DNA from 2 places in the Pontibacter toksunensis genome. Region 1 is predicted to be linked to the other one. Evidence: riboswitches for the same ligand, from Rfam matches in the RefSeq annotation. Region 1 holds a riboswitch; the other holds the start of a gene.
What was found. Region 1 has a riboswitch for thiamine pyrophosphate ahead of ACFS7Z_RS10330 (class I SAM-dependent methyltransferase). Riboswitches for the same ligand answer to the same signal wherever they lie in the genome.
Positions count from the first base shown of each region.

Region 2: another riboswitch for thiamine pyrophosphate. It lies ahead of ACFS7Z_RS07730 (TonB-dependent receptor); the one in region 1 lies ahead of ACFS7Z_RS10330 (class I SAM-dependent methyltransferase).

Region 1 is NZ_JBHUOX010000006.1:196,250-212,543, forward strand. Features, by position in the region: gene ACFS7Z_RS10310 (sodium:solute symporter family transporter) at 1-1,121, shown strand, start outside; gene ACFS7Z_RS10315 (glycosyltransferase) at 1,729-2,442, shown strand; gene ACFS7Z_RS10320 (class I SAM-dependent methyltransferase) at 2,448-3,365, opposite strand; gene ACFS7Z_RS10325 (DUF2911 domain-containing protein) at 3,454-4,320, opposite strand; TPP riboswitch at 4,599-4,696, shown strand; gene ACFS7Z_RS10330 (class I SAM-dependent methyltransferase) at 4,770-5,495, shown strand; gene ACFS7Z_RS10335 (AIR synthase-related protein) at 5,492-6,556, shown strand; gene ACFS7Z_RS10340 (thiamine phosphate synthase) at 6,553-7,209, shown strand; gene ACFS7Z_RS10345 (Trm112 family protein) at 7,206-7,472, shown strand; gene ACFS7Z_RS10350 (hypothetical protein) at 7,491-8,018, opposite strand; gene ACFS7Z_RS10355 (ABC transporter ATP-binding protein) at 8,162-9,979, opposite strand; gene rsgA (ribosome small subunit-dependent GTPase A) at 10,189-11,112, opposite strand; gene ACFS7Z_RS10365 (3-deoxy-D-manno-octulosonic acid transferase) at 11,118-12,359, opposite strand; gene ACFS7Z_RS10370 (TetR/AcrR family transcriptional regulator) at 12,694-13,374, opposite strand; gene ACFS7Z_RS10375 (carbonic anhydrase family protein) at 13,387-14,019, opposite strand; gene ACFS7Z_RS10380 (SulP family inorganic anion transporter) at 14,056-15,621, opposite strand; gene ACFS7Z_RS10385 (peroxiredoxin) at 15,914-16,294, opposite strand, start outside.
Region 2 is NZ_JBHUOX010000004.1:293,092-309,385, reverse strand. Features, by position in the region: gene ACFS7Z_RS07740 (aldose 1-epimerase family protein) at 1-703, shown strand, start outside; gene ACFS7Z_RS07735 (hypothetical protein) at 834-1,082, opposite strand; TPP riboswitch at 1,313-1,409, shown strand; gene ACFS7Z_RS07730 (TonB-dependent receptor) at 1,468-3,942, shown strand; gene ACFS7Z_RS07725 (acyl-CoA dehydrogenase family protein) at 4,468-5,646, shown strand; gene ruvB (Holliday junction branch migration DNA helicase RuvB) at 6,072-7,118, shown strand; gene queG (tRNA epoxyqueuosine(34) reductase QueG) at 7,424-8,365, shown strand; gene ACFS7Z_RS07710 (hypothetical protein) at 8,373-8,567, opposite strand; gene ACFS7Z_RS07705 (ferritin-like domain-containing protein) at 9,054-9,854, opposite strand; gene ACFS7Z_RS07700 (ferritin-like domain-containing protein) at 9,874-10,602, opposite strand; gene ACFS7Z_RS07695 (BatD family protein) at 11,034-12,491, shown strand; gene aroC (chorismate synthase) at 12,495-13,574, shown strand; gene ACFS7Z_RS07685 (ATP-binding cassette domain-containing protein) at 13,578-14,261, opposite strand; gene ACFS7Z_RS07680 (hypothetical protein) at 14,254-14,574, opposite strand; gene ACFS7Z_RS07675 (sodium:proton antiporter) at 14,680-16,068, opposite strand.

The DNA.
Region 1 (16,294 bases):
TTATGGTAGTCAGTTACCTGCCCGACAATGTCAGTTTTGGGGAGGCTGTGGCTGTGGCCGGCAAAATGGGAAAGATGAACGTAGTGGATTTCTCTTTTAACTGGGATGACCGCTATAACTTCTGGTCTGGCATAACAGGAGGGCTTTTCCTTGCGCTTTCCTACTTCGGGACCGACCAGAGCCAGGTGGCCCGTTATCTGGGCGGTAAATCTGTTGGAGAGAGTCGTCTGGGCCTGTTGTTCAACGGCCTGCTGAAGATACCGATGCAGTTCCTGATTCTGTTTATCGGGGTGATGGTTTTCGTGTTCTACCAGTTCAACCAGCCGCCGGTGTTCTTTAATGAGGTTGCTAAAAGCAAGGTATACGCTACGCCTTATGCCGAAGACCTTCGCCGGTTAGAGGGGGAGTATACCACTGCGTTCGGGCAGAAGCAGGAAGCAGTACATGGCTTGATAGCAGCCATGAAAGCGGAAGATGACGCTGCTGTTACGGTGGCCCAGGGCAAGGTAGATGCTTTAACGACAATCACCATGGAGGTTCGGGAAGAGGTGAAAGAAATTATCAGGCAGGCCACCCCTGAGGCAGAAATCAAAGACACGGACTATGTTTTCATCTCTTTTGTGATGAAGTACCTTCCGGCTGGTCTGGTCGGTTTGCTGTTGGCAGTTATTTTCTCTGCGGCAATGTCGTCGTCGTCGTCTGAGTTGAACGCGCTGGCCTCTACTACAGTGGTGGATATCTACAAGCGATCTATGAATCAGAAGGGCAGCGACAAGCACTATCTCGATGCCTCCAGGTTCTTTACTGTTTTGTGGGGAGCTATCGCTATTCTCTTTGCCACCTTTGCCTCGCAACTTGATAACCTGATTGAGGCAGTGAACATAGTTGGATCTATTTTTTATGGCACCATTCTCGGCATTTTCCTGGTGGCTTTTTACGTCCGCTATATCCGGGGAAACGCCGTGTTCATTGCCGCTGTGCTTGCAGAAATGGTGGTGCTGTACTGCCACTACTACACAGACATTGCCTTTTTGTGGTTCAACGTAATTGGCTGTGCCTGCGTAGTGCTGTTTGGCTTCATTATACAGGCGCTGATAGGAGGGAGAAACATTAAGAAATAAGCACTGTTACAAAAGTCGCAGCAGCCAGGTAGGCTGCAATGCTGTTTTGTTGCTCTGTGCTTGATTCTTGTTTCCTCAATACCAGCAAAGATGGGTATGTTTGAATAAAATTTATCGCAAAATCTACATTTAGTAACTTTGCTAGGCATGCTACATGTATGCTTCAGAAAAGGGTATTTATTTCTAAACATTCAAAACAACAATGGGGAAAATCGGTATTCTGGCTTGGCCTGGTTTTTCAACTAGAAAAATAAACCCATACAACTATATCTTATATAGTAGTATGAAGCGTCAGGGATGCCAGCTTTACGAGTTCGATGCTACTTTAGGTTACTTTCTGAAGCACAGCCTTTCCCTTCATAAATTTCAGATTTTTCACATCCACTGGCCCACCCACGTATTTTTTAGAGAAAACAAACTGAAAGTCAGACTCAGGATAAAAGCGTTTTTTGCTTTTATAAAATTTGTACAGCTATTTGGAAAAAAAGTAATCTGGACGGTACATAACCTGGAGGCGCATGAGAGCAGATTTCCTGACCTGCAAAAGAAGCTCGATGAGTTCCTGTATAGAAAAGTAGACGGATTCATAAGCCTGAACAAACATGGATTGGACCTGATAAAGAAGAAAGCCAGAGACCATGCTAGGCAGAGTTTCTCATATATTGCTCATCCTCATTATAGAAAATATTACCGGAATAATGTTAGCCGGCAGGATGCACGAAATGCGCTGGGAGTACCTTCGGACGATTTTGTGTTTCTCTTTTTGGGGCAGATCCGTGGCTATAAAAATGTGACAGGGCTGATTAAAGCCTATAAGAACTTAAAAGGGGGCAAAACTACTTTGCTCATAGCTGGCAGCGTACATCAGGATACGAAGGCAGAGTTAAGGCAGTACTTAAAAAATACTGACAGCATCTTGTTTACCGATTCTTTTGTTAAAGACGAGGAACTGCAACTGTATTTTAACTGTGCCGATGTAGTTGTAACGCCTTATAATAAAATATTCAATTCCGGTTCGGTCTTCCTGAATCTGAGCTTTGGTAAACCAACTTTGGCTCCGGATGTCAGTGCCTTGGCTGAGATAAAGCAATTAGTTGGGCCTCGTTGGTTAAAGACCTACAAAGGGCAGATTTCTGCTGAAGTGTTGGAGAAATACATGGCAGAGGTAATCAGTGAATCTTCTGATATAGCTGCAGCGTCTCCCAATATCGATTGTTTTGATCCTGATACTATCGCCAGGGAAACAATAGCCTTTTATAATGTTGTGTTAGAGCACAAAAACCTTCCTGCGGATAGTAAGCTGTTATATAACCATGCTTGATTAAGCTACCTCGGTTTCTGTGCGGCAATTATATAAACTAGGCTGCCGCCTGCTGACACATACTCCTCGTTCTGTAGTTTTTGCTTCAGGGTAACTTTGTTGTAGAGCAATGTCTGCCAATAGGCGTCGAACTTCTCTTGCTGGCCACCGCCTGCCATATAGTAGTTCAGGTTGTCTTGGTAATCATAACCCATCGCCTCAGACTCTATCCATTGCAGCATCTGTTCCACGCGCAGCATTTTTTCCTGCGTATCATAGGGTGGAATGATAGAAAGGGCCTTGTCAGAAATCCACACTTTAATGTCTTTTAAACCGGCTTTCAGGAAGAGGTCCGGTATCACGTCTCCCAGTGAATTGAAGCCTTCACCCAATTGCTTTTTCCCTTTCTCGATGCGAAGCTTCACTTCCAGCACGTCAAGCATGCCCTCCACGTTATAATCAGTTTCTCCGTAGCGATCAAACATCAAATTTGGCACGAGATTGTTTGGCTCCAGTGCAAGCACCCAACCGCCTGGCTTTGTTACACGAATCATTTCCTGAATAACGCGCTGCGGGTTTTTCACGTGAATCAGCAGCGTTTGGCAAAGCGTAACATCTGCTGTGTTGTCGGGTAGGGGAATCTCTGTGGCATTGCCAACTTTGAATTCATAGCTGATGCTGTTGCCAGAGTACTGGCTCTGCGCCCGCTGCCGTGCCTCTTCTATATACCCAGGCTCATAATCCACGCCATACACTTTGCCACCGTCAGGCATGTACTTCGAGAACTTAAAGCCCATCATGCCCTTGCCGCAGCCAATGTCCACTAATGTTCCGCAGTATTCAATGTACAGGCGCTGGGCCAGGAGTTCCAGATAATCCTCGTTCCACCAGTACTCGCGCGCTGGTCCTAAATGCTCTTCTGAATGCTGTTTATCTTCTTGCAATTGTTTTCTTTCTAAAATAAACGGGATAAAAAAGCCTCCGGGAGTAACTTCCCCGGAGGCTTTTTATACGATAAAAGTGGATGAAGCTTTACTTCTGCTTTTTCCAGTCAGCAATTGCTTTTTGGTTCAAGGCTACATAATCCTGGTTCTGGGCCTTTTGTGCCTCTGCCATCGAACGCTCCGCTGTTTTCACAGCGTTCTTATAGTCTTTAAGCTGCGCCTCAATTTTGGCCTGTGTGTGCAGGTTCCAGAATTTAGCGTCTTTTTCGTTGGCTTTTTTGATCCAGGTCAGCGCCTGCTTCAGTTCACGGTTTGTCTGAAGGTAATAGCTGGCTGCTGCGGCATATACATTAGGATCAGCGTTGGCATTGTCAATGGCCTCTTTCTTAATCTGGCTCATCACCTTGCTGTCTACATCTGTCTTGATGGTGAACGGTACAATGGTGTTGTCCCACAGTATCTCCACATCGGCTGCATCGGCTTGCAGGTTAGCAAAGTTAATGGTAAAAGACTCTACCTTACGCGGGTTCTGCTGTGGCTTCACAGTAAAACGTGCCTGGTCTTCCTCCTGCTTGTAAGCAGCCACGTTACCTCCCAGCTTGGTATTTTTAGAAAGGATAACAGTCCACTCGTTCTGGTTCGGAATAGTCAGGATGGCATATTCACCGGCAGGAACCTGCTTTCCTTCGATGGTAACATCATCCGTGAACTTAATAACGGTAGAGTTATTAGCCCCTGTGCGCCATACCTTGCCGTAAGGCACGAGGTCACCGAAAACAGTGCGGCCTTTTACTGAAGGGCGTGAGTAATCTACAGAGACAGTGGAAAGCCCTACTGCCTGTTCTACTTTTTGAGATGGGCTTGCGGCTGGCATTTTGATGCCCTGTGCCTGCGTTGCTCCTGCACCAAATAGCAGGGCAGCAGAAAGTACAAAACCAATAAATGTTTTCTTCATGATAAAAACCTATTAAAATAAGGATGTTTTGATGCTGTGAAATTACACATTTAATCATGATTTAGCCAATCTATTTTGTTGTATGAGATACCTGCCACACATGGCCTGTCTTATAAGGAGTAGTCTTCAATTTTATATCATGATTAAAGCTTAATAAGCCCCTTCACATGGCTCTGCTTACCTTCTGTACTCCTGGAACAATATAGAAGGAATCTGGCTATAGTTGCCTGTCGTGTCAAATGTCATTTTTCATTTCTTATAATCTTTTGTACCTTGGCCTGCATTACACGGGGTGCTTAACAAAATGTTAGGCTGAGAAGATACCCGAAACCTGATCTGGATAATGCCAGCGTAGGAAATGTAAGTCTGCTTAGCACTTTATTCAGTGCTTTCCCGCCATTCCCTATCTGCTTTGTATAGTCAGGATATTTTAACCTAAAATTCCTGCTGTGAGAAATCTCGAAAAACAAAAATTTGATCTCGTAACGAAGGATTTACGAAAGTGGCAAGGCCGTAAAGAGTGGTTCTTTAACAGAGACCATACCGATACCTATGAGCTTTGGTATGAAGGCCGGTACAAAAGAGCCGAAGTCTGGCAGAAGAAAGTAATTGGCCAACTTATTAGCAAAGACGAACGTGTAAAGACCCTGCTGGAATTTGGCTGCGGAACAACCCGCTTTACCAGATGGTGGAAGGAAATAGGCATTGAAGCCAGCGGCGGCGATATTTCTCCATTTATGCTTGGGCAAGGGGTACATCTTTTTGATGGTGACCTTGTGCTGGCTGATTCTCACCATATGCCCTTCAAAGACCACACATTTGATGCTTTAGCCTTTATCACCACCTTTGAATACTACGAAGACCCTGTAAAGGTCATTCGTGAAGCTGTGCGGGTAGGCAAATACGGCATTGTGTTCGGAATGATGAACAGGAACTCACCTAAGGTGGCCAGAAGAAGGATTCAGGAATTGTTTGGCAAGAACCCCTTTTACGTGACTGCTACCTTTTATACCCCACAAAAACTAATCGCAGTCATTCAGGAAGCACTTCAGGGAAGAGAATATACAATAGAATGGACAGCTACCGGCCTTCCTAAGTGGTTTCCGGTGCAGCAATGGAACCAGCCCTATGGCGATTTTTTTGGTTTACATGTTCGGCTAAATGATGTACAATGAGCGCGTTTAAAGATAATTCAGGAAAAATAGCCGGTTCAACATTTAAAGATGTGCTGCTGCCGCACTGTGGTTACAGCCGGGAAGAAGTGCTAATGGGCCCTGCTTTTGGCGTAGATACCGCCGTCATTGATTTAGGAAACAACCTGGGGATGGCTGTATCCAGCGACCCGCTTTCGCTCATACCCTCCATCGGCCTCAAGGAATCGGCCTGGCTTTCCGTCCATCTGCTAGCCAACGATATGGCCTCCACCGGGTTTGCTCCCATGTACGCGCAGTTTGTTCTAAACCTGCCGCCCAGCCTTTCTTTGCAAGCCTTCGAAGAATACTGGAGCTACATGCATCTCTTCTGCAGAGACATAGGAGTGTCCATTACTGGTGGGCATACCGGCCACATAGAAGGCCAGAACTCAACCATATTAGGCGGAGGCACTATGTTTCTGACAGCTCCGTTGAGAAAAATCATAACAAGCAACAAGGCTGAACCCGGAGACATAATAGTAGTAACCAAGGAAACCGCTCTTGTAGCCTCTTCTATATTAGCTATGAGTTTCCCTGAGACGGTGAAAAGAAAGTTGGGCAAAGAAGTCTATGAGATGGGCTGTAAAAACTTTTACCAAACCTCTTCCCTGAATGATGCCCTGTCTGCTACTGAGGTGCTCCAGCACAATGTGGAGATAAAAGCCATGCATGATGTGACGGAAGGAGGCGTAGTAGGAGCTATATGTGAGATGGCAAAAGCATCAGGCTGTGGTTTCAGAATTGAAGATAAGGCTATTCCTGCAGGAGAAGCCCAGCGCCAGATAACCCGTTTTTTCGATATTGATCATCGTTTTTGTGTGGGTGCAGGCTCCATGATAATGGCAGTGAAAAGGGGCAGGGAAAGTGAGTTAATCAGCCACCTTCACTCAAAGTCAATAAAAGCAACTGTCGTTGGTGAAATGACTTCTCAGGAAGAGGGATTCAGAATCATTGAAAATGATGAAGAAATAGACCTTGTCTTTGATGGAAAGGACCCTTACTGGGAAGCATTTTTCAAAGGAATAAAAGGAGGTCTAAAATGAGGAGGTGTTCAAATTCCATAGGGGGAGTATACCTTGTATTGGATCCGGGTATGGATAAAGCAACGCTGCTGCACAGGTTAAAAGAAGCGTTGGAGGGAGGAGTCAAAATGCTGCAGGTTTGGAATAACTGGCCTGCTTCTTTCAACCTATCAGCTAAGCAGGACCTTATACAAGCCATCGTGCATGCTGCCTCCGCTTACCAGATACCGTTGCTGATTAATGAAGAGTGGGAGCTGCTAAAAGGCTCAGGACTGGCCGGTGTTCATTTCGATAAAATTCCTGAAGATTATGAGGCTATAAAGGCTGAAATCGAAAGAGAGTTTATTTGTGGCATTACCTGCAGCAATGGTTTGGAAGTGATTCACTGGGCCGAGCAGAACCAACTGGACTATATTTCATTTTGCTCTATGTACCCATCTGGTTCAGTGGATAGTTGTGATATTGTAAGTCCTGGAACGGTAAAAAAAGCTAGAGAAATCACTCAAATACCGTTCTTCCTTTCAGGAGGGATAACAGCAGATAACCTGATTGAACTCAAAGAACTTGATTTTGCTGGTGTTGCTGTTATTTCAGGAATTCTGAATGCGGAGTCTCCCAGAGAGTCCACTTTTGCTTATAAAAATGCTTTAACTAATTTAAATTCTAAGAAATGAATGCATCGCTTCTAAAAAAACTGTGCTGCCCCATTGACAAGTATGACCTTGTATCTAAGGTTTTTGTAAAAGATGAAGCAGGAGAAGTAATAGAGGGTCTACTTACATGCCCGGCTTGCAGAAGATACTATCCCATTGTTTATGGCATACCTATTATGACGCCTGACGAATACAGAGAACAGGCACTTGAGGCCCCTATTCTGCAAAAGTGGGGTTTAAGTATAGAGAAAGCAGATGCTGAAGTTTTCTTGCTGAAGGAGTAATTATATTGTAGAACGTTATTACCGGAAGCTTTTGCCCACGCTAAAGCCGAACCGGGGAATCACGCCCACGCCCGGTGTTCTGGATTCTTTGTCAGGAGAAATGAAAGGAGTGAAAGCCACCCGCACTAAAAGGCCCCCGCGCGGCACCTGGTACCGGAAACCCAACCTGGCAAAATACATGCTCTGTAGCAGGTCCGGGTCATCGGTTAAGCGGCGTGTGTAGCCTAAACCACCTTCAAAGTGCTTTCGGTTGTTTCCCACCAAGGCCATTAGTTCTAAAGGCATAACAGGGTATAGCGTCTTCTCATCCTCCAGAAAAAAAAGGTTGGTGCCAAGGCCTACCCGTGCAGCGGTTTTAAACTTTTCCCGCTGGTAAAGCACCCGGTCATAGTTAAAGGAGTAGACATCGCTGTTGCCACCGACTTCTACATAAAAGGCACTAAAGGCTTTAAAATTCTGGGTAAACTCCTGTGCGAACAGCTGGCACGGAAGCAAAAACAGGAGAAGGCTGAGGGTGGAAAGTGCCTTCGGTTTAAAATACGGCATAAGAAGAATATGGGCGAAACGTCTGTTTTTGAAGAATTGGTATATCTACGCAGTTAGCACAAAGTAAGAAGTAAAAGTATGAAAATAAAAAACCTGCCGGCTTAGCACCGGCAGGTTTTTTTCGTATTGTGATGGCCTTTGAACTAGCTGAGTTCAAACTGTAGCCTCAGCAGGTTAGCATAGATGCCCTCAGGGTTCATGGAGAGCATTTCATGGGAGCCTTCCTCCACAATCTCTCCACCATCAATCACAAGTATTTTGTCTACTTTTCGAATCGTAGCCAGGCGGTGGGCAATCACGATGGTGGTGCGGTCCTGCATCAGCACGTCCATTGCCTGCTGCACCAACTGCTCCGACTCAGAGTCGAGTGCACTGGTGGCTTCGTCCAGTATCAGTATGGATGGGTTCTTCAGAATAGCCCTGGCAATAGCAATGCGCTGGCGCTGCCCACCCGATAATTTAATGCCTCGCTCACCTACCAGTGTTTCAAAACCTTCCGGGAAGGAAACCACAAAGTCGTAGGCGTTGGCTTTGCGGGCCGCTTCTATAATTTCTGCTTCTGTTGCCTCTGGCCGCCCATAGGCAATGTTTTCCCGAATGGTGCCGCCAAAAAGCAACACCTCCTGCGGCACAATGCCAATGTTGCCGCGCAATGTTGTCAGGTTTATGTCACGGATATCTTTCCCGTCCACGGCAATGCCTCCTCCGGATACATCGTAATAGCGCATTAGCAGCTGTACAATGGTGGACTTACCGGCACCGCTTGGGCCAACAAGAGCTACTTTTTCACCGGCTCTTACAGTAAAGTTGATGTCGTTGAGCACCTGCACATCAGTGCGGGTAGGGTAGGAGAAGGCAACCTGGCTATACACAATGTCACCGTGGAGCCTTGGTATCTCGCTCAGCGCCTTTATGCTTTTGTCGGTTGGCTCTTCCTGCTCCTGCAGTATTTCGAGTATGCGTTCCGTAGACCCGAGCGCCGTCTGCACTTTACCATAAATCTCACCCAAACCACCTACTGATGCACCAATGAAGACAGTATAAAGCACAAAAGAAATCAGGTCACCAGGTTCAATCTCGCCGTTGGCCACCAGTGTAGCACCATACCAGATTACCAGGATAATGCCGCCAAACAAGCCGATGATAATGAAGGTGATAAAGGCACCCCGGTAATAGGCAGCAGACAAGGCCGTGCTTACGGCTTTGCCCAATGTGGCTTTGTAGCGGGCTACCTCAAACATCTCGTTTGTAAAAGCTTTCACTGTATTAATAGCCTGCAGCGTTTCTTCTACAATAACGTTGGTGTTGGCCAGTTCATCCTGTGTCTTTTTAGAGAGGCTCTTGATTTTGCGGCCAAACACCAGCGCCAGCGCCACCAGCACCGGGAAGGTAGCCAGCATAAAAAGCGACAATTTGATAGAGACCCACATGATGATGATAACACCCACAAGCAGGGTGGTGGTTTGCCTGAAAAGCTCTGCCAGCGTGATAGACATGGCATCCTGTACCTGTGCCACATCCGTTGTGATGCGGCTCGTTATTTCGCCCACGCGCCTTTTCTCGAAGAAAGAGATAGGAAGCAGTACAAATTTGCTGTACAGGTCGCGCCGGATATCAGCTACGGCGTTTTCGCTTACCTGTGCAAAGAAGTATACCCTGAAAAAGGAGAAGATGCCCTGAAATATAATGACAGCAAAAAGCCCCATGGCAATCAGGTTGATGTCCTGCAGCAGCCCCTCTGCGTTCCCAATAGAGGAGTCCACGAGCTTGCCTACGAGGTAGGGGAATGCCATGAAAGTGAGACTGGAGAGCACCAGAAAGGCAAGACCAATGATGAACTTATACTTATAGGGTAGAACGTAGCTGAAAATCTGCAGGCCACGTCGAAAGCTCTCTTTGCTGATTTTTACTCTGCCTTCTTTGTCCTGCTCTCCGCCTGGCCCGAATCCGCGTTTTGCCATTAATAAAACTCTGCTTAAAATAGGTTATAGTACAGCCTCCGGCTCCTGAATGCTTTTGCTGTAAGGGGTATCTGTGGTATAACAGCAAAACTGTTTGAATGATGCCACAGCGCCCTAAAATCTTACAAAGGTAAGGATTCTGATGGACTTTGGTGAAGTATGAGGAAAGGAAAGAAAGGCGTTGATAAAGGTGCGAAGGGGAGTAGAACCTATTTCCTGTTATCGCCGCCGTGCATCATGCTGAGGTAGCTTTCGTAGCGAGTGAGGGAAATGTCGTTCTGGCGCACGGCCTCTACCACGGCACAGCCCGGCTCATTGAAATGGGTGCAGTTGTTAAAGCGGCACTGGTTCATACGCTCCCGCATCTCAGGGAAAAAATGACTAAGCTCCGCTGCCGGAATATCCACAATCCCCAGTTCCTTTATACCCGGTGTGTCTATTATATAAGTGTCCTCGCCTACCTCAAACATCTCCGCGAACGTGGTGGTGTGCACGCCTTTGTCAGAGAAGTCAGAAATCTCAGAGGTCTTCAGCTCCAGGTCCGGCACGAGTAAGTTAATAAGCGTGGATTTTCCTACGCCGGAGTGGCCGGAGAGGAGGGTGGTTTTGCCCTGGAGTAGCGCCTGCATCTCTTCAATACCCTCGTTGTCTTTGGCAGATACAGAGAGGCTCTCATAGCCCACCTGCTGGTACATATGGCTTATCTGGCGCTGGTACTCCCGGATTTCCTCATCATACAAGTCCGTCTTGTTAAAGACAAGTGTAGTAGAGATATCATAGGCCTCTGCGGTTACCAGGAAACGGTCTATAAACCCAAAGGAGGTGCGTGGCGACACCAGCGTGACAATCAGCAGGGCCTGGTCGAGGTTAGATGCGATAATGTGAGAATAAGCAGTTTTATGGGTAGACTGCCGTATGATATAGTTTTCGCGGTCTTCAATCTTGTTGATAACAACGGTGTCTTCCCCTGTGTCCTCTATATCAAACTCTACCCGGTCGCCCACTGCCAGGGGGTTACTTACTTTCAAGTCCTTTTGCTTGAACTTGCCACGCAGGCGGGCACGGTGCATCCTGCCTTCTTTGTCGCGCACCAGGTACCAGGAACCTGTTGATTTTACTACTACTCCTTTCATGCCATCTACTTTAGCAGTTGCTGTATGTCTGCCATGATTTTGGCTGTAGCCCCTGCCTGCTGTTTTACGTATCGTTTTTCGTTATCGGTTATTCTTTGCCTTAAAACAGGAGAAGTGTGCACCTTCTCAAACGCCTGCAACAGCTCTTCTGAATGGCGCACCGGAAAAGCACATTCCAATTCCACCAGCTCCTTTGCCTCCTGAAACTTGCTGTAACTGGGGCCAAAGAACAGCGGCAGCCCAAAAACCGCAGCTTCCAGCGTATTGTGCAGGCCTTTGCCAAAGGCACCGCCAATGTAGGCATACGTGCCGTAGCTGTAGAGCGAAGACAGCATGCCTATGTTATCTATCACCAGCACCTCATACCTGGCTACGTCAGCTTCCGTGGCCTGAGAAAATCGGATTGCACCATCACCAGCCACCTGCATTACACCGCTGATGCTGCTCTCATTTATCTCGTGCGGCGCAACGATAAACTTCATGCTGGAGCGGTACTTCCGGATGAGGGGCTTTAGCACCTCTATGTCAGCGGGCCAGCTGCTGCCTATCACGAACACCTGTTGCTGCTGCACAAAAGCCTCCACCAGTGGCAGGATTTTAACGGAGGCAGCTGTTTGCAGCACCCTGTCGAAGCGGGTGTCGCCTGCGACGCTTGCCTGCTGCACATTGATGCACCGGAGCAGTTCCAGCGATTGCTTGTTTTGTGTATAGATGTGGGTGAAGCGCTGCAGGATATCGCGGTAAAACCGGCCGTATGGCTTAAAAAACACCTGCTCACTCCGGAAAATGGCTGAAATGGAAAGCATTGGAATCTGCTGCTCCTGCAGTTGCTGCAGGTAATAGTGCCAGAACTCATACTTCACGAACACCGCCAGCTTTGGCTGCACCAACTGTATAAAGCGGGATGCGTTCTCCTCGCTGTCCAGGGGCAGGTAAAGAATGTAATCAGCGCCACTGTAGTTTTTGCGCACCTCGTAGCCGGAGGGGGAGAAAAAGGTCAGAAGGATCTTATATCCCGGGAAAGCTTGCTTAAATGCCTCTATCACCGGCCGCCCTTGCTCAAACTCGCCTAAAGAGGCGCAGTGAAACCACACCACCGGCGACTGGTTGGATTGCAGCATCTGCTGTAGCTGCTCAAACTGCTGTTCGCGCCCCTGCAGCATCAGTTTCGCCTTCACGTTAAAGGGTGCGGCCAGGGTGATGGCTGCTTTATAAGCTTTCAGGCCGATGTCGTAGAGTTGCTTCAATAGGTTTGTCGTTCAGGTGCTGTGTCAAATGCCGCCTTTCCCAAACGCGTCGGAACTGGTGTTGGCTATCACACATTTTCTGCTGCAAAGATAACGTATTGGCTTGTTTTGTGGCAGTTTAGTTTTGAGGAGAGGCGTCAATTAGTAGGCACTACTGCTGTTTCCTGCCTCCAGACAGCCTTGAATAAGTTAATAAAATTATACTTCTGAATAAAGCTGTGAGTCTATCCTGAACACGACATACTGTAAATACCTGTTTAAAAAAATTGCCAATGATGAATCGTTATTGAAAAATGTGATTCATCATTGGCAATAGTGAAATCATGAAAGCATGTTATCTGCTGATTGTTTTAAAAACCATCTCTGTCAGGAACTCGAGGAGTTGGCTGTCTTTGCTGTCTGAGATATTAGTGAGGGAGGGCAGATGCAGCGAAAAGAATTTTTGGGAGTGGGCCGTTTCTGCTACTGTGGAAACCAATGAAGCAGGAAACTTGTAGGCAGGGTTTATCTCTTTGATAATTTCTGCAACACGCTTACAAAAACGCTTATAGGAATAAAAAAAACCTTCTTTGTTGTTATCATCCACCTCTTTTGTGAGGTAAACCTTTGCAGATTCTGCCACCACAATTTTTTGCAGTGCCACCTCATTCACATGTACAAAATTCATGTCAAGTTCTACCTTTCCTGACAGGATGCCAATGGCAATCTTTAATCTTTCTTCTGCAGGCCCGATATTATTTGTAGCAAACACAAGGCGATATTCCAGCCAACTCCAGTACCAGGAGATCAGGTATGAGAGCAGCATATGCTTGCTCTCAAAATACCTGTATATAGTTGCCTCCGTTGTGCCTATCTTCTCTGCCAGCTTTTTAAATGTGAAAGACTCTAGTCCGAGTTCATCTATGAGCAGTATACTTTGTTCCACGATGTGCCGCCCTTTCTCAGACGTATCCGGATCTTTCAGGTAGACTTTCTCATCTACTTTAATTTTTAAGTTCGCCAGCAGATTTTTCATTCATTGTTGGCCTTATTGCAAAGAATGATCATAGAAATTCACGACACCGGTTCCCACGTCATACATGCCTCCGGCAATTCCAATCTCTCCGTTCTGAATCATTTCCTTCAGTATACTACTTCTGTTCTGGATATCATCTATCACTCTGTGGACATTTTCTTCAGCTACCTTGTCTACAAATTCTATATTTTTAGAGCTTCTGTCTCCATCGTAATCAACACCTTCAACAGAAGGCTTTATTTTATCTAAAAGCACTGTCAGGTTGCCGAGTTCTACATTATCGCAGGCACCTTTTATGGCTCCACAGCTTGTATGCCCTAAAACTACAATCAGCTTTGAGCCGGCTACCTTACAGGCAAACTCCATACTTCCCAATATATCCTCATTCACGATGTTGCCGGCAACCCTGGCATTAAAGATATCGCCCATGCCCTGGTCAAAAATAAGCTCTGACGAAGTTCGGGAGTCGATGCAGCTCAATATGATAGCAAATGGATTCTGACCTTTAGACGTTTCGCTTACCTGTTGTAAGAGGCCATGATCAAGCTTCTGATTGCTAACGAACCGCTTGTTCCCCTCTTTCAGTCGCTCCAATCCTTTTTCCGGCGTTATCTTTTCTTGTTGTTCTTTTGTTAGTGCTCTCATTTTCTTTTTGTTTTTATTAAAATGTATTGTTTCTATCTAGATTAGAACCTTACCTGCCCTGACATCTTCACCTTCCTCCACTTCTTTTATGGTTAAATTGATGTTCTTACTTCGGGCATTTTCCTTAAAGTCTTCAATAACCTCTTTCACATCCGGGTCAACATAGGCTGACTTGGAAAAGTCGATTTCAAGATCCACATTGTCGGGGAGTTTCCTTAGCGTCTGCAGGATGTTTCCCTTGTTCAGAAAAGATATCTCCTCTGCCAATACCATATAGTACTGTTGCCGGGCACCTTCAGTTTTGTCTTTGTACAGGTAATGTGAGACTTTGTAGTTATTGCGCAGGACATTAATTATCGCCACAGCCATGCCTATACCTATTCCGGTAAGTAGGTCTGTGAAAACAATGGCTACGATGGTTACAATGAATGGCAGAAACTGATTCCAGCCGCTTCTGTACATGCTTTTGAACAGAGCGGGCTTTGCCAGCTTAAATCCGACAATGATCAGAATAGCTGCAAGGCTAGCCAGCGGAATCATGTTCAGAACACTAGGAAGCAGGATGACAGAGACCAGAATGAGCACCCCATGAATAAGGGCGGCAAGCTTTGTTCTTCCGCCGGATTGAATGTTGGCAGAACTCCTGACGATTACCTGTGTTACAGGCAAACCGCCGATGAAACCTGAAACCATGTTGCCCACACCCTGCGCTACCAGCTCCCGATTTGCAGGGCTTATACGTTTGTAAGGGTCCAGTTTGTCTGTTGCTTCGAGGCACAGCAATGTTTCAAGACTCGCCACAATGGCTAAAGTGGCTCCCAGAAAGAGTACATCATAGGTGAGCACACGGCTGAAGTCCGGAGTGGTGAATTGCTGGAGGAAACCAGTAAAACTATCGGCAACGGGGAGTTCTACCAAATGGTTGATTCCCAGTGCCAGTTGCGGATATAAATCCCGGAAAACCACATTAAGTATAATGCCCAGCACCACAACAACCAGCGGCCCCTGTATGATTTGAAATATCTTATGCTTCTTTGTGAGCACCTGGTCCCATAAAATGAGAATAGCCAAAGACAGCACACTTATTATAACCGCCCCGGGCGTAATATAATTGAAAGCATTGAATAGTGAAGAAAATGTAGTGCCGCCATCAGGCTCAATGTAATGCACATTTCCCTCAAAACTAGAATCATAACCGAAGGCATGAGGAATCTGCTTGAGAATAATGATGACCCCGATACCCGCAAGCATTCCCTTGATGACTGAAGTAGGGAAGTAGTAGCCAATGCTCCCTGCCTTCAGGAAACCCAGTCCAAGCTGTATGGTACCAGCCAGCACAACGGCAGAAAGAAAAACCTCATAGTTTCCGAGGCTTTGTATCGCCTGCAACACGATTACAGCAAGTCCGGCCGCAGGTCCACTGACGCCCAGTTGCGAGCCACTGATGAGTGATACCACGATACCACCTACAATACCGGCAATAATACCGGAGAACAACGGTGCACCCGAGGCCATGGCAATACCTAAGCACAGCGGCACTGCCACCAGGAAAACCACAATTCCTGCTGGCAAATCGTTTTTGATTTCTTTCAGGCTGATCATTTTTTTAAATTTAAGTCATTAAGCTATAGTATTACTATTGTTATTAAATGTATGCATAATTTTTCCAATTGGTTTACTTTTTTTTGTGTTTTTTCCTGTTTTATACCTGTAACCCAGCTGCGGGTATAAAGTTCTGTTAAAAGCAGGGCTGTAAAAGAGACTAATTTTTGTAAAAAATCTGACGTACAAATGAGTCTTCAAACAATAGGAAGCGCATTCCGGTAACCCCTGAAAACAGGAAAGCCACTGCAGATGCAGTGGCTTTCCTGTTTTATTCCTAAAGATGGAGTGCTTAGTGTGCTCTGTTAGAGAGATAAGCAGAAACACCTTCTTTAGTGGCTTGCATGGCTTCTTCGCCTTCTTCCCAGTTAGCCGGGCAAACTTCGCCTTTCTCTTCGAAATACTGCAGGGCATCTATCATTCGAAGTGCCTCGTCGATGCTACGGCCAAGCGGAAGGTCATTTACTACCTGGTGGCGAACAACCCCTTCCTTGTCAATCAGGAACAGACCACGGTATGCAACAGGCTCGCCTACAAAAGTAACTTCACCTGCATCGTTATAGTCGTAGTGGCCAGCCAGTACATCAAAGTTCTGAGCAATTGTTTTAGCTGCGTCAGCTACCAGCGGATAAGTAACACCCTGTATACCGCCCTGGTTCTGTGGGGTGTTTAA
Region 2 (16,294 bases), on a different contig from region 1:
CCAGCAGTATACCTATAATGGCAAAACATACCACATGAAGCGCCATGGCTTTGCGCGCCGCAAGGAGTTTAAACTGGTGGATGACCATCACGGCAAACTAGTGTTTGAGCTGGAGCATGATGAGGAAACGCTGGAACAGTATCCTTTTAAGTTCCGGTTGCTTATCGCCTTTCAGTTAAAAGAGAACATGCTTTCCGTAACCTATCAGGTGACAAACCCTGATCATGAAAGAATGTTCTTTTCGGTAGGGGGGCATCCTGGTTTTAATGTGCCCCTGTACCAGAACGAGCGCTACGAGGACTACTACATCGAGTTTGAAAAAGAGGAAACGGCGAGGCGGTATTTATTGAATGATCTGGGCCTCCTTAACGGAGAGACAGAGCCTTTGCTGGAGCAGAGCAACAAGCTGCCTCTGGACCACAGCTACTTCGACAAAGATGCTATTGTACTGAAGCGCCTGAATTCGGAGAAGGTAACGCTGGCAAGTAACACGAATACGCGGCGCATAGAGATGACCTTCGAAGGGTTTCCATACTTAGGGATCTGGGCTAAGCCGGGACCGTCACCTTATGTTTGCATCGAGCCATGGTGTGGTATTGCCAGCCGGGTAGGAGACACCGGTGAGTTGCAGAGTAAGGAGGGAATAATAGAGCTCAGGCCAGGTCAGACCTTTGAGCGCACTTTTACCCTGACAGTGCTTTAGGCCCGGAAAGGAAGTATGGCGCGAGTCAGAAATTATAAAAGTAAACCGTACCAGAAGTACCTGTCAAATAAAAAGCAGCGGCCCCAATGGAAATGAAATTCCTTTGGGGCCGCTGCTTTTAGAGCTGTGCTTAGTGCAACGATGGCTCCGGGAACTTGGGAACCTTTATATTTCTTAAATCATACTTCGGCTCGAAATCGTTGATGGGCAACGAAATGCCGGGTGGAAGATCTATGTCTGGCAAATCATCGCCTAGCGGTTCGCCTCCGTCGTCGTCGTTGTCTGGGGATGGCGGGCGGTTAAACCTGTTGCGTGGCGCGAATGCATAGTAGGCGAGAATCGTCAGAAGGGCTACAGTATAAATAATGCTAATCATCATCGCGGTAATACATTAAAACTTTCAATGTTATGCCGCTTATATCTGCGGCAAAGGATTCAAATTCAGTACGTAAGGGGAAAGGTGCCTTAGTATGTTTTACAACGTACTTTTGCCCTTTGTGGTTATCTGTAGAAAGCAAATTTTGCGAAGGAGTGTAGCGGCGAGTATAAAAATCTTTTCGGCGCCCACGAAATTGAACTTTGCATATGAATTTAAAGCCCCTTACCTTTGGGGCAGTTTAGGGGTGCCTTAATAAAACGGGCTGAGATCATACCCATTGAACCTGATACGGGTAATACCGGCGAAGGGAAAACACGGTAACGAAATTTAACAGGATGCTAACCCCTGGCAGGCCTGTATGTTTCACCAATTCATTTCAATCAAAATGCGTAAATTTTTTATCGCAGTGGCAGCAACGCTGTTGCCTATGCAGTTGCTTGCCCAGTATCAGTTGAGCGGGCAGGTAACCAGTTCAGCTCAAGGCGAAGCCCTGCGTGGAGCCAACGTGGTGCTGGAGAAGACAGGCACCGGTGTGTCTGCAGGGGACAACGGCCATTTCTCATTTGAAAACCTGCCAGCCGGGAACTATAGCCTGAAGGTGAGTTACCTTGGCTATGAGCAGAAGCGGGTAACGGTGGCACTGCAGCAGGATACCCGGGTAGAGGTTGTGTTACAACCACAGGCTCTGCAAACAAGTGAAGTAGTAGTACAAGCCACCCGCGCCGATGAACGCACAGGTACCACCTTTACCAACGTAAGCCAGGAGGAGATTGAGGCGCGAAACTTCGGACAGGATTTGCCTTACCTGTTGGAGCAGGTGCCATCGGTGGTGGTGAACTCGGATGCCGGCGCAGGAGTAGGTTACACCGGCATCCGTATCCGCGGCTCCGATATTACCCGCATCAATGTTACGGTAAACGGCATCCCGATAAATGACCCGGAGAGCCATGGCGTGTTTTTCGTGAATATGCCTGACTTTGCCTCGTCTGTGGAAGACATACAGGTGCAACGTGGCGTAGGAACCTCTACCAACGGTGCCGGTGCCTTCGGAGCCAGCCTTAACATACAGACGCAGCAGGTGCGCCGCGAGGCTTATGCCGAGACAGACCATACCTACGGCTCCTTCGACACCTGGCGGAATAACGTGCGCTTTGGCACTGGCCTTATCAACGGCAGGTTTGCTTTTGACGGGCGATTGTCGCGCATCAAGTCTGATGGCTACATCGACCGCGCCTCTTCCGACCTGAAATCGTTCTACTTTTCGGGCGGTTACTACAGCGACAAAACCTCATTAAAGTTTATCACCTTCTCCGGCACCGAGCAAACTTACCAGGCATGGTACGGCACACCGGAGGCGCTGGTACATGGTGATGCGGCCGACCTGCAGGCCTACATCGACCGCAACTACATTGAAGGCGCTGACCGGGAGAATTTACTTAATTCTGGCCGCCGCTACAACTACTATACCTACGACAACGAAACTGACAATTACCAGCAGGATCATTACCAGTTGCATCTGTCTCATGATTTCATGCCGGGGCTCAGCTTTTCCGGAGCCCTACACTATACGTACGGGCGTGGTTATTATGAACAGTTCAAGGCAAACGACAGACTCTCCAACTATGGCTTGCCTGGCATAGAGTTAGGTGACACTACCATCTCCAGGTCCGATATCATTCGCCGCCGCTGGCTGGATAATGATTTCTATGGTGCTACGTACGCGCTGCAGTACAATCCAAACAGCCGTCTAACAGCTACACTGGGAGGTGCCTGGAACAGGTACGACGGCCGGCACTTTGGTGAGATTATCTGGGCACGCTATGCTTCCACCTCCAACATCCGGGACCACTACTATGACAACGATGGAAAGAAAACGGACTTCAACATTTTTGCTAAAGTAACCTATGGCCTGACGGAAAAGCTGAGCGTGTTTGGGGATTTGCAGCTGCGTACTGTCAGCTACTCCTTCTTGGGCTTCGACAATGATTTGACGAACATTACGCAGGAGGCTGACTATACTTTCTGGAACCCTAAGGCGGGCGTTACCTATAGCCTGCAGCCGGGGCACCAGCTTTATGCTTCATACGCCGTGAGTAACCGCGAGCCTGTGCGTGATGACTTTACAGAGTCGTCGCCAAGCAGCAGACCGAAGCATGAAACGCTGCAGAATGTGGAGGCTGGTTACCGTGGCGTGTTAGGACTGGGAGACTTGGCAGGGGAAGCACTCACAGCAAATGTGGAGCTGAACTACTTCTACATGAACTATAAAAACCAGTTGGTGCTGACAGGGCAGATAAACGATGTGGGTGCCTACACCCGTACCAACATCGACGACAGCTACCGCCAGGGAGTAGAACTAGCCGGAGCCATGAGACTAGGAGAAGTAGCTTCCTTTACCACCAACCTTGCTTACAGTCAGAACAAAATTAATGGCTTCAGCGAGTTTATAGACGATTATGACACCGGTGACCAGGCACGGAACAACTATGGTACTACAACCATTGCTTTCTCGCCTAAATGGGTAACGACAAATCAGCTGGAGGTGCAGGTACTAAAAGGGCTGCGTGCCGCTTTCATTTATAAGTCGGTGAGCAAGCAGTACCTGGATAATACCGAGAACGAGAGCCGCATTATCCCGGCTTACCAGGTAGGAGACCTTCGCCTGCGCTACAACATTGGTTTCAAGAACGTATTGAAGGACTTGGAACTGGGCTTGTTGGTTAATAATGTGTTCAATGAGCTTTATGCAGCCAACGGTTATACTTTCAGCTACATTGCAGGTGGCGCACCCATCACCGAAAACTTCTACTTTCCACAGGCTACCCGCAATTACCTTTTGTCTGTAGGGCTTAAGTTTTAAGATTGAACCAGGTGCTGCTTTTCCTGCTTGATCAGGGAGTGTGGCAATTAGAGGAGTTGATTTTTTAATGCTTTGTGAAAGCCCCGCCTGTTCGACGGGGCTTTTTTATTTTATCGCCTTAAAACACTGCGGTATAACCTTTGATGGACAAGCCAAGCTTTAGTCCCGTTGAAACTTAAATATGACTTTAGGGTAACGTTTTTTAACAAGAACGTCCGGAGCAGCACTGTTGCTCTTCTATACTTTATAGCCTGGAAGCAATTGAAGGTGATTTCCAATTTCCTGAAACTAACCTTTCTTGCCACTTAGACACGGATGTCCGCAGCAGGTTTAGTTCTGGACAATGATATCTAGAACAGCGTTTCCAGGTTCAGCTTAAAGACATGTAAAAGACATAAGCAACTGCCTGAAGAGGTATTATAGAACATCCTTGTGCCCCGCGTGTTTCGTACCTAGTTCTAGGGCAGATATGGGCGAAAATTCTATATTTGCATAGCACGCATTATCACTAGCTAAAATAAAACCATGGCATACGAATCCGCAGGAGCACCTGATTACTTCAACATCGACGACCTGCTTACTGAAGAACATATACTTATCCGGCAGACCATGCGCGATTTCGTGAAGCGCGAAATCTCCCCGAACATTGAACAGTGGGCGCAGGAGGCGCACTTTCCGTCTGAGATTGTAAAGAAGTTTGGAGACGTGGGTGCTTTTGGCCCGACCATTCCGACAGAGTATGGCGGAGGCGGCCTCGATTATATCAGCTACGGCATCATCATGCAGGAGATAGAGCGGGGCGATTCCGGTATGCGCTCTACGGCTTCCGTGCAGGGCTCGCTGGTGATGTATCCTATTTATAAGTATGGTTCGGAGGAGCAGCGGAAGCGTTTGCTGCCTAAGCTAGCTAGCGGCGAGTGGCTGGGTTGCTTCGGCCTTACAGAGCCGGATTTTGGTTCTAACCCCGGTGGTATGGTTACCAACATCAAAGACATGGGAGACCATTATCTGCTGAACGGAGCCAAGATGTGGATTTCGAATTCGCCGGAATGCCAGGTGGCTGTTGTATGGGCGAAGAACGAGGAAGGCCGCATCAAAGGCTTGATTGTGGAGCGTGGTATGGAAGGTTTTTCTACCCCTGAAATCCATAACAAATGGAGCCTGCGCGCCAGCACCACCGGCGAACTGGTATTTGATAACGTGAAAGTGCCGAAGGAGAACCTGCTGCCAAACGTTGATGGGCTGAAAGGTCCCCTTGGCTGCCTTGACTCTGCCCGCTACGGTATTTCGTGGGGTGCTATCGGTGCTGCCATCGACTGTTACGAGTCGGCACGCAAGTATAGTGTGGAGCGTGTTCAGTTTGATAAACCAATTGGCGGTTTCCAACTTACCCAGAAGAAACTGGCGGAGATGCTGACGGAAATAACAAAGGCACAGCTGCTCGCCTGGCGCCTGGGCACCCTGATGAACGAAGGCAAAGCTTCGACGCAGCAGATCTCTATGGCCAAGCGCAACAATGTGGACATGGCCCTGCACATCGCCCGCGAAGCGCGTCAGATCCACGGCGGCATGGGTATTACGGGTGAATACCCAATCATGCGCCACATGATGAACCTGGAGTCAGTGATAACCTACGAGGGCACGCATGACATTCATTTGCTGATCACGGGAGCAGATATTACGGGTATTCAAGCGTTTAAATAGTCGTTACTCGTTGCCCGATATTCGTTGTTCGGGTTAAAATATTGAAGTATAGCAAAGGCAGCTACATTTAGCTGCCTTTGCTGTTTCGTATATAGTGCGCTACTTTGAAGTGTCTTCCAAGCCTGTAATGTCTTGCCTGTTATGTGGAAACGCAATAATTTGCGTCTGTTGGCGGATATTTAGGACACAGACATTCGCTGGAACTGCGCACGCTGGAAAGAATAGACGCAGGAGAAACATTATTATAACATTGGCCGAGAAACGATATGCTAAGACTAATTTTGCTAATTACATTAGATTTATGGTGAACAACTATAATATTATTAGCAAAAATCAGTAAATTAGTAGGCTGAAATGGAGCAAAAGTAAAGCTGATTCTGTTACCTTCAAGAGAGCAGAAGCTGCAGGAAATTAGAGAATATACAATGAGAGAAGATTATCTCACAGGCGAGAAAGAACATTTATCGCCAGCTGAACGCGACATAGACAAGGCACTTCGCCCCCTGAGCTTTAGTGACTTTACTGGTCAGGCGAAGGTGGTGGAGAACCTGAAGATATTTGTGCTGGCGGCAAGGCGCAGAGGCGAGGCATTGGACCACGTGCTGCTGCATGGACCTCCGGGACTGGGTAAAACAACGCTGTCGCATATCATTGCGGCGGAGCTAAACTCTGGTATCAAGATGACCTCTGGGCCTGTATTGGACAAACCCAGTGACCTGGCAGGTTTGCTAACGAACCTGGAGCCGAACGATGTGCTGTTTATTGATGAGATTCACCGTCTGAACCCTATCGTGGAAGAGTACCTGTACTCGGCCATGGAGGATTATAAGATCGATATCATGCTGGATTCCGGCCCGAATGCGCGTTCTGTTCAAATCAGCCTCAATCCGTTTACCCTTATTGGTGCCACCACGCGCTCCGGTTTGCTGACAGCGCCACTGCGTGCCCGCTTTAGCATCAACAGCCGCCTGGAGTACTATGACTCTGAGCTGTTAACATCAATCGTGAAGCGTTCGTCGATGTTGCTGGGTGCGCCTATACATGACGATGCTGCCTTTGAAATTGCCCGTCGCAGCCGGGGCACACCGCGTATTGCCAACAACCTGCTGCGCCGTACCCGCGACTTTGCGCAGGTAAAAGGTGACGGAACCATCTCAGTAGACATTGCAAAGTTTGCGCTGCATGCGCTGGATGTAGACCACAACGGGCTTGATGATATGGACAAGCGCATCCTGCTTTGCATCATTGATAAGTATAAAGGTGGCCCTGTGGGTATCTCCACTATTGCAACGGCCTGTGGCGAAGAAGCAGAGACTATTGAAGAAGTATATGAGCCGTTCCTGATTCAGGAAGGCTATATTAAACGTACTGCCCGCGGCCGTGAGGCGACAGAGGCCGCTTACAGGCACTTAGGGAAAATACCTCCGCAGCAGATTACGGGCGGTGGCTTATTTGACCAGACTGAAAATTAATAGCTGTTTGTGATTACGTTTATTTAAGAAGTAGGCCCCGGGCCTGCTTTTTTATTGTCACTCAGTAAGCCAAAGCTCATGGTATGCACAAGCACTCGCGGGAGGTACACATGCCAAAACGTCATCCGCCAAGGGCCATTGGTGAAACCGAGACAACTTTTCGCCACTGCTGTGTGGTTTCACCAATGTTTTTTTATAGCACCTGCATACAAGGCTGTCGCAGCTTCTGCGAGTGTCTGCAGATTATGGATTTATTTTCCCGTAGTTTTGTTGAGGAACAGAAGCAGCGATTAGAGTAATATATTTTGAATAAACAGAAATACACACATCTGATAAAGCAGAAGGCGAAGGAGCTGGGGTTTATGTACTGTGGCGTGTCTAAGGCAGAGTTTCTGGAGGAGGAGGCGCCCCGGCTGGAGCGTTGGCTGAACCAGAACATGCACGGGCAGATGCACTACATGGAGAACCACTTTGACAAGCGCCTGGACCCGCGCCTGTTGGTAGAGGGGGCGAAGTCAGTGGTGTCGCTGCTGCTGAACTACTTCCCTGAAGAAACACAGCCGGAGGAGGATACCTATAAGATATCGAAGTACGCGTACGGCACCGATTACCACTTTGTCATCAAAGACAAACTGAAAGAGCTGCTGCATTATATTAATGAGGAGATAGGGGAGGTAGGCGGCCGCTGCTTCGTAGATTCAGCCCCGGTGCTGGACAAGGCATGGGCGAAGAAAAGCGGCCTTGGCTGGGTAGGCAAAAACAGCAATCTCATCACGCCACAGGTGGGCAGCTTCTACTTTATCGCAGAGTTGATTGTTGACCTGGAACTGGAGCCGGATGGGCCCATTAAAGATTACTGCGGCTCCTGCACCCGCTGCCTGGATGCCTGCCCGACAGGTGCCATTACAGAGCCTTATGTAGTGGATGGAAGCAAATGCATCTCCTACTTTACAATTGAACTGAAAGATCAACTGCCGCAGGAGATGCACGGGAAATATGGAAACTGGGTTTTTGGTTGTGACATCTGCCAGGATGTGTGCCCCTGGAACCGCTTCAGCAAACCTCATAAAGAGCCTGCCTTTGCGCCGCATCCACACCTAAAGGAAATGAAAGTGAATGATTGGCAGGAGCTGACGCAGGAGGTATTTGCAGTCTTATTCAAGAAGTCGGCTGTAAAGCGAACCGGCTACAGCGGCTTGCTGCGTAACATCCACTTTGTGGAGCAACAACCAGAAATTAAGAAATAAGACTTGGCTATGCTGCCGATGCTCTGGTGAAAACTTTGTTTAGAATAATGAGATACATTCCTGAAAACTGATCGTAACACCACTGTTTGAGTTGCTGCAGCTCTTCTGTTGCCAGAACTTTAAAAGCCTTTCTTAACTCCTTTTCAAACAACATCTTATCAAAACTTACTTTCAATAAAATGGTCTTAATGTACTCAAGCATTGTTTTCTAAAATTCTTTAAGTTAATGTGTCTGTTATGGATGCACTCCTTATACGACGCAAAATTACAAAAGTAAGTGGTCACTTACAAGTTTGTGTAAAATATTTTATTCTGAATATTATAGCAGGAACAGCTAAGGCAGAAGTTTAAACATCAATTTGCTCAAAGAGAATAAGTTAGCTTGTTGCCAGCGGTAAAGGTTCAAAAAAATTTTTTGTAAAAAGTGTTTACCTGAAACGGACATGGTGGCCGGGCAGGAAGCAGGAGGCAGGAGATTTTGCGAAGTATAGCTTTTTTACTTGAGCAGGTATACCGTTCTGCGCCTTCAGATCAGTAAAGCAGCCTATGAAAAAGAAGTTCTTTCATAGGCTGCTTTACTGATCTGTTTCAAATCACAGGAGCATCAGGCAAAGGAGTTGCAGAAAGTGGAAAAAAAAGAGAGCCACAGAACTGAGACTCTCTTTTTTACACCATGAATAACAAAGAATTAAACAATAAAAAGGCTGGCAATGTCTATAACCGCGCTCATTGTCAACGGTTCGTCGAAGGCCTCTGTTACCAAGGGGGCTGCAATGCCTGACACAGCAGGCACATCAATATTAGCCTGCATTGTCTGTCCTTCGCCGGCATATACGGCCTGAGTAGGTGCAGGCATTCCGGCACCGCGCTCATCACCCGTAATCCAGCCTTTCAGCCCACGAATTCTGCGTACGATGGCAGCATGGCGTGCCTCTACGGCATGTATCTGCAGGGCAGCAGTCAGCACATCGCTGTTGCTTACCAGGTTTGCTGCCTGCCCTTTGTAAGCTCGCACGCCGGTGTCTTCAAAAGCCTGTGCCAGCGCCAGGAAGGTGGCAGGGTTTGAGTTCCAGTCAGGGAAAGCACCACCGGCTGAGAAGTCAAAAGTTGGCTTGGCTGCCGGAGTGACATTCATACTTTGTAGCGCAGTCTTCAGAAAAGCCACGTGTGCCATTTCGTGATCGCGTACATCTTCAAAAAATGCTCTGTTTTCGGTTGCAATGGCACCACTTGCCATCAAACCCTGCTGGTAAAACTCAGACTCAAGGTACTCCAGCGTCAGGGCATAGTTCAATACATCGGCAATGCTGCTGCTCGACTGGCCATAGGCTTTCTTGAACATAGTACCCATGGCAATAGGAACTGCTGCCAGCGCTACTTTCTTACCAAAAGAACCGAAGCTGCTGAATGCCTGTCGGCGGGAAGAAAGTCGGTCATACACCTCGCTGTCCACTTTCTCTATATCCTTGATTATTTTAAATATGTTCATGTCTTTTTCCTCCTGTTGCTTATTGTGGTAAGTTGCTAAAGTCGATTTCTGTTTTGATGAAGGCTGAAGCGGCACCGAGTACTTCGGTTGGGGACATGGCTCTGTCAAGTCCGTTTGCGTCAATCAGGACTTCGCCGTAGGCTCTGCTATTGTTGCTGATCATGTCGTGAATGGCAGCAGCATGCCTTGCTTCAACCGACACTATTTTGCCTGCAAGCAGAAGGTAGTCTAAACCCGCACCGGTATCTGTAAGTAATTTACCGGCACCGTTGTAAGCGGCTACGCCTAAGTCTTCGAAGGTTTTGGCAGTCTGCAGAACACTGTTTTTGTCTTTGAAGTTAATCGTGCTGAAATCTACCTCCAGGGCAGGAATGGCATTCTGGCCTAAAGCAGTTTTAAACAGTTCGCGGTGCGCTATTTCATGTGCCTTCAGGTCCTGCATCACCATCATTTCATCAGAAGAAAGAACTGATGCAGATTCTGCCACAACGGCTGTGTAGAAAGCTGCCTCCAGTTGTTCCAATGCGTAAGCATAATTCAGGATGCCAACATCACCTGACCCTAAGTCAACGGCTCCGTCCATAGGCGGGGTGATATCGTCCTCGTTCTCGCAGGAGGTTGTCAGTAAAAGTGTAGTGGCGGCAGCCGTGGCGCCAGCATATCGGAAGAATGTGCGTCGCTGCATGGGGTTGCCCAAGGACTTTAGCAGCCCTCCCTCGTTTTGCTGAGGATTCGTGTTTTTTGACATAATTTTATTGGTTAAGATGGTTAATCAATCAGATACATCAGCCTGAAATTTAAACCCAAAGGCTGCCGGTACCTGCTGTTGTGGATCAACCTACGGCAGAGGGGTTGGTATTGGATTGCATCGTTCTTAAGAAGTTTAAGAAGAAGGGGGTATGAAGCAAGCGCCTGTTACAGGGCCATCACTTTTACCATTTTTATATAAAAATTACCCGCAGAGGCCATAAGAGAAGAAAAGCCTGGAAAAAGCAGGACTTACTGGCAGGTTTTCCTGAGTCATATTCTCCTGAATTATTCTTTAGCTTCATGTTTTTGGTGAATAAATTGTACTGTCAGTACATGGTTTGCAGGGCGTTAGCGCGTTGTATTTTTGTATACACTTCCCTGTAAGTGCTTTAATTGCTAAATTTGCTTTTTGTGAATTTTAACTTGGTTATGCCCCTGCGGCACCTGTTTATGCGGCTGTTTGTTCTTTTGTTTCTTATCTGCGTTGCTTCTGTTGTCCCTGCCTGGGCGCAGCAGATCAGCTTGGAGTTAGGCAAGAGCCCGCTGCCCCTAAACCAGTACTATACCATCTCCATCAAGCTGCAGGATCAGCCGCTAAAGGAATACACTCCCTTTCCGGAGATAGAAGGCTTTAAGAAAAGCAACAAGTACTCTTCTACCAAGACAATTATTACAGGAGGGAAAACCACCACTATCCTTACCATCACGCAGAACTATGCGGCGCTGGAGGAGGGGGAGTATGTGCTGAAGCCTTTCTCGATGCAGGTGAACGGGAAAGCGGTGCAGTCGAAGGGAATGGAGATTGAGGTGACGGCGATGCAAGAGAATGCCTCCCAGCAGCTGAACCTGCCTGACATGATTGCGGAGGATGAAGAACCCGATGCAACGGATGAGCCGGAGTTTGTTGACAAAGATGACAATGCCTTTCTGACCATATACACCGATAAAGAAGAAGTGTTTGTGGGAGAGGGCATAAACGTGGTGCTGTACTTTTACCTGGCAGAAACAGATCAGCGCCTGCTCGACTTCTATGACTTTGCCAACCAACTCTCTGGCATCATACGGCAGTTAAAGCAACCCAATGTGTGGGAGGAGACGTTTGATTTTACAGAAATCACGCCTGAGAATGTGACGGTAAGAGGAGAGCCATACCTTCGGTTCAAACTATACGAGGCAGTGCTGTACCCGCTGAACCTGGAGCCAATCAGCTTCCCGCAACTGAAGCTGCAGATGATCAAGTACAAGGTGGCAAAAAATCCGAGTTTGCTGGCAGAGGACCGGCAGGAGGGCTATAAGATATTCTACTCCAGGGAGCGCGTGATACCGGTAAAGGAGCTGCCTCCACACCCGCTGCGCGATGTGGTGCCGGTTGGCAACTATACCTTAAACGAGAGCCTGTCGAAGAAAAGAGTGGCTGCAAACAAAAGTTTTACTTATCTTTTCGAGGTAAACGGAGAAGGAAACCTGGCTGCCATTATGCCGCCTGTGCCGGAAGCGCCACCTGGGCTGGAGTTTTACCCGCCTGATGTGCGGCAGGATGTTACAAAGCGGTCCGGTAGAGTGGTGGGGTCTAAAACCTTTGCTTATACTGTGCTGCCACGGGAGCCGGGGCAATATAAGATGGGCAAAGTGCTGCAGTGGATATACTTCAACCCGACCACAGCCTCTTATGACACCCTGCGGCCTTCACTGCAGGTGCAGATCACGGGTGCCCGCGGCAACGATGCCCTGGTCCTGTCCAGAGATTTAGGATCTTTTTATAATATCATCGAGAACGAAGACAACGCGCTGGTGGATATGCACTTTTTCGACACGATAAAGCGCTACACAAACATTATTCTGCTGGTACTGCTTGCTATAGCAGCCTTTGTTTTCCTAAAGAAATAGAACATGAGCAACACATACGGAAAGCTTTTCCGCATTACTACTTTTGGTGAGTCGCATGGTGCGGCTGTGGGCGTTATCATAGATGGCTGCCCGGCCGGCCTGGAGGTAAACCTCGAGGAGATTCAGCACGCATTGGACCGCCGGCGCCCCGGACAGTCTGCTATCACCACACCCCGCAAGGAGGAGGACAAGGTAACGGTGCTGTCAGGTATTTTTGAAGGCATGACGCAAGGCACCCCGATTGCCATGGTAGTGAACAACAAAGACCAGCACAGCCACGACTACAGCCATATACAGCATGCCTTCCGCCCGTCGCATGCCGACTATACCTATACCGCCAAGTACGGTACGCGCGACTACCGCGGCGGCGGCCGCAGCTCTGCCCGTGAAACGGTAGCCCGCGTGGCAGCAGGCGCGCTGGCAGCCAAACTGCTGGAGAAGCATGGAATCAGCGTAAAGTCTTACGTGTCGCAGGTGGGTAAGATAAAGCTGCAAAAGGCCTATACAGAGCTCGACCTGAACCAGATTGACTCCAACATTGTGCGCTGCCCAGACGGTGCCACAGCCTCGCGTATGATTGGCCTGATAGAGGATGCACGAGACAGCCTCGACACGATTGGCGGTGTGGTAAGCTGCGTGATAAAGGGCGTGCCAGCCGGTTTGGGAGAGCCTGTTTTCGACAAGCTGCATGCCGAATTAGGCAAGGCTATGCTCAGCATTAACGCGGTAAAAGGCTTTGAGTACGGCAGTGGTTTTGAAGGCGTAAAGATGCGTGGCTCCGAGCATAACGATGAGTTTTACACCGATGAAGCAGGAAAAGTCCGTACCCGCACCAATAACTCAGGCGGCATACAAGGCGGCATCAGCAATGGCCAGGACATCTACTTTAATGTAGCCTTTAAGCCGGTGGCCACTATTCTGCAGCCGCAGCAAACCATTAACGATACAGGAGAAGACATCACCCTGAAAGGCAAAGGCCGCCACGACCCCTGCGTATTGCCCCGTGCTGTGCCCATTGTCGATGCTATGGCCGCCCTTGTGCTGGCAGATTTCATGATGCGCCAGCAGGCAAATAAAGTATAGTAGTTATTTTTCCGTGGCGGTGCCTGCTGGTATGTAGCCCCAATCAATCAGTTCTTCCGGGCTGCTGATGGGCCGGCAGGCACCGTCTGTGAGCAGGATCAGCCGATTGCTTACCCGCAGTACTGCCCGGTAATCATGGTCTGTGATGAGGAAACCTTTGGTAGGCAGGTGGCTTTGAAGCAGCTCCTCTATCTGCTCCACATACAGGGGCTCTACGCCCGAGAAAGGTTCATCGAGTAGCAGGAACTTCACATCCATTCGCAAGAGCAGGAGCAGTTCAAAATACCGCAACTCACCTTTCGACAACTCACCTGCACGCTTGTTAAAATGTTTCTGTAGCCGCTTGTTCTGCTTCAGGACGTCCTGCTTCTCCTCCTGGGGAAGGTATAGGTTGATGGTTTTGGTTAAACTGATGTTATTGGGCAGGAAATCCTGCTGGGGCAGGTAAGCGAGCAGACCTGTATGCAGGTAGGGCTGCTGGTATACTTTCCCGTCTATGCTGATGTGCTTGTTATCCGTGTGTTTTGTGCCGAAGATTATTTTGAGTAAGGTTGTTTTGCCGCAGCCATTCCGGCCCAGTAACCCTACAATTTCGCCTGTGCCGCAGCGCAGGAAGATGTCGCTCAGGAGCTTTCTTTCCCCGACGGAATACAGCACGCTGTCCACCACCAGTGTATGCTCAGCCATGCAGCAGGTAAACTTTAAGGAGGAACAACAGAACAACCAGCAGCAGGTTAACCGACAGCGTGCCTATGACCAGGTGCAGCCTGCTTAGTCCCTGGTTGTGGTAAAAGTAATACTGCTGGCTATGGCGCTGCTCAAACAGGTACAAAGCCAGTAAGAAACCGCCCGTCACCAGGCACAGGCTAAAGCCGTTTATTATGCCGACTACTTTATTTTCGCTAACAGCAATGCAGGCTACCCCTATCAGCAGCGAGAAGGGCAGATTAAAGGAATGGAGGCTTCTGTAATAGTGAAAGAGCAGCTTTAGCTTTGTCATGTGGAGCGCCTGGTATAGGAAGATAAGTATAAATCCGGAAAAGGCCTAAAGCAAAAACGCCACCCTGTTTCCAGCGTGGCGTTTTTATGTATATAACTTTTGGTTCTAAAACAGGCTCAGGTATATGGACAGGAACCAGATTAATGCAAGTGCCGGTAACAGGAACGGGATAGAATAACGCACAATGTAAGCGAAGAAAGTCGGCATCTTGATACCTGCGCTTTCAGCAATTGCCTTCACCATAAAGTTTGGCCCGTTACCGATGTAGGTGAAAGCCCCAAATAGTACAGCCGCCAGCGAAATAGCCTCTAGCAGAATGAGGGTTTCCGGGTCGGCTCCTGTGCCTGTAGCGAACTGTCTTACTTCTACCACGCTGTTCTGGGCCATGTCATACTTGGCCATGGCCAGCGACAGGAAGTTGGCGTATGTTGGTGCGTTATCAAGGAAGCCGGAGAGAGAACCTGTGGCCCAGTAAAGGAAGTCAGGTGTAATGAACTTGGCATACTGCGGTGCAGAAGCAATTTCGGCAGAAAGTTGCAGGGCGGGCATCATGGTAAAGAAGATACCAAAGAACAGGAACACCACCTCCAGAATAGGATGAAAGTTAAACTTGTTACCAGCAAGGGCTGTCTTGCTGGAGAAACGGAAGCAAAGAAAAGCAGCGCCTAACTGTATAATCTCACGCAGGAAGGAAAACTTGTTACCGTCATACGGAATGTAGGGTAGCCCGTCAATTACGTTAGGGTCCAGGAAGATAGCGCCGATGATAATGGCCAGCCAGAAGAGGTTGCGTTTTCCGGTCACATAAAACTCTGTCTTTTCTTCATTTTTGGCTATTACCTCCGGGCGTGCTTTGAACGCTGTTTCTTTATTGCGGCTGTCCACTATGTAGAAGATAAGGCAAAGCAAACCAACAGCTACAACCCATGGTAAAAACAGGTGCTGCAGCGTCCAGAAGAAGGGAACTCCTTTCAGAAAGCCAATGAACAAAGGCGGGTCGCCAAGGGGTGTCAGCAAGCCACCGGCATTACTCACTATAAAGATAAAGAAGATAATTTGGTAAGGCTTGATGCGGTGCACATTTAGGCGGATAAACGGGCGTATGAGGAGCAGGGAAGCTCCTGTTGTACCTACGAAATTCGCCAGTACAGCGCCTACAGCAACTAGGGCCACATTCATAAGCGGTGTGGCATTAGCGTTAATGTTAATGTATATACCACCGGCAGCAATGTACAGTGAGGAAAGCAGAATGGCAAAAGAAGCATATTCTGCCAGCGTATGCGCCGGCATGTGATAATCCTGCAAAACAACGAGGTAATATGCCAGCACAGTTAAGCCAAGTGTTACGGCTACAATTTTGTAATTGTGTTCCCAGAAGTGTCCGAAGAAAATCGGGCCGGCGGCAATCATGCCAATGAGAAGCAGGAAAGGTATAATAAGGAAGACTGGAAGCGCATGCTGGGCCTGCGCCAGCAGAATGAAGTTAAATAGCATGTTTAGAAAATGCGGTGGTACGTCAGTTCAAATTTGCTTGCGGTGCAAAGATACGTTTTCTGAGGTAATTAGCTAATCAAAACTACCCACCGGAGGCTCCTGCCGAGACTTGTTCGCAGTTGTTTTTGCTTTATAGAGTAACTGATAAAATTGAAAAGCTTTTTGTGGGGCTGATAAGATACGCTTCAGGCAAGGGTAAAACAAGGCTTCAAAAAACTGGCTTACC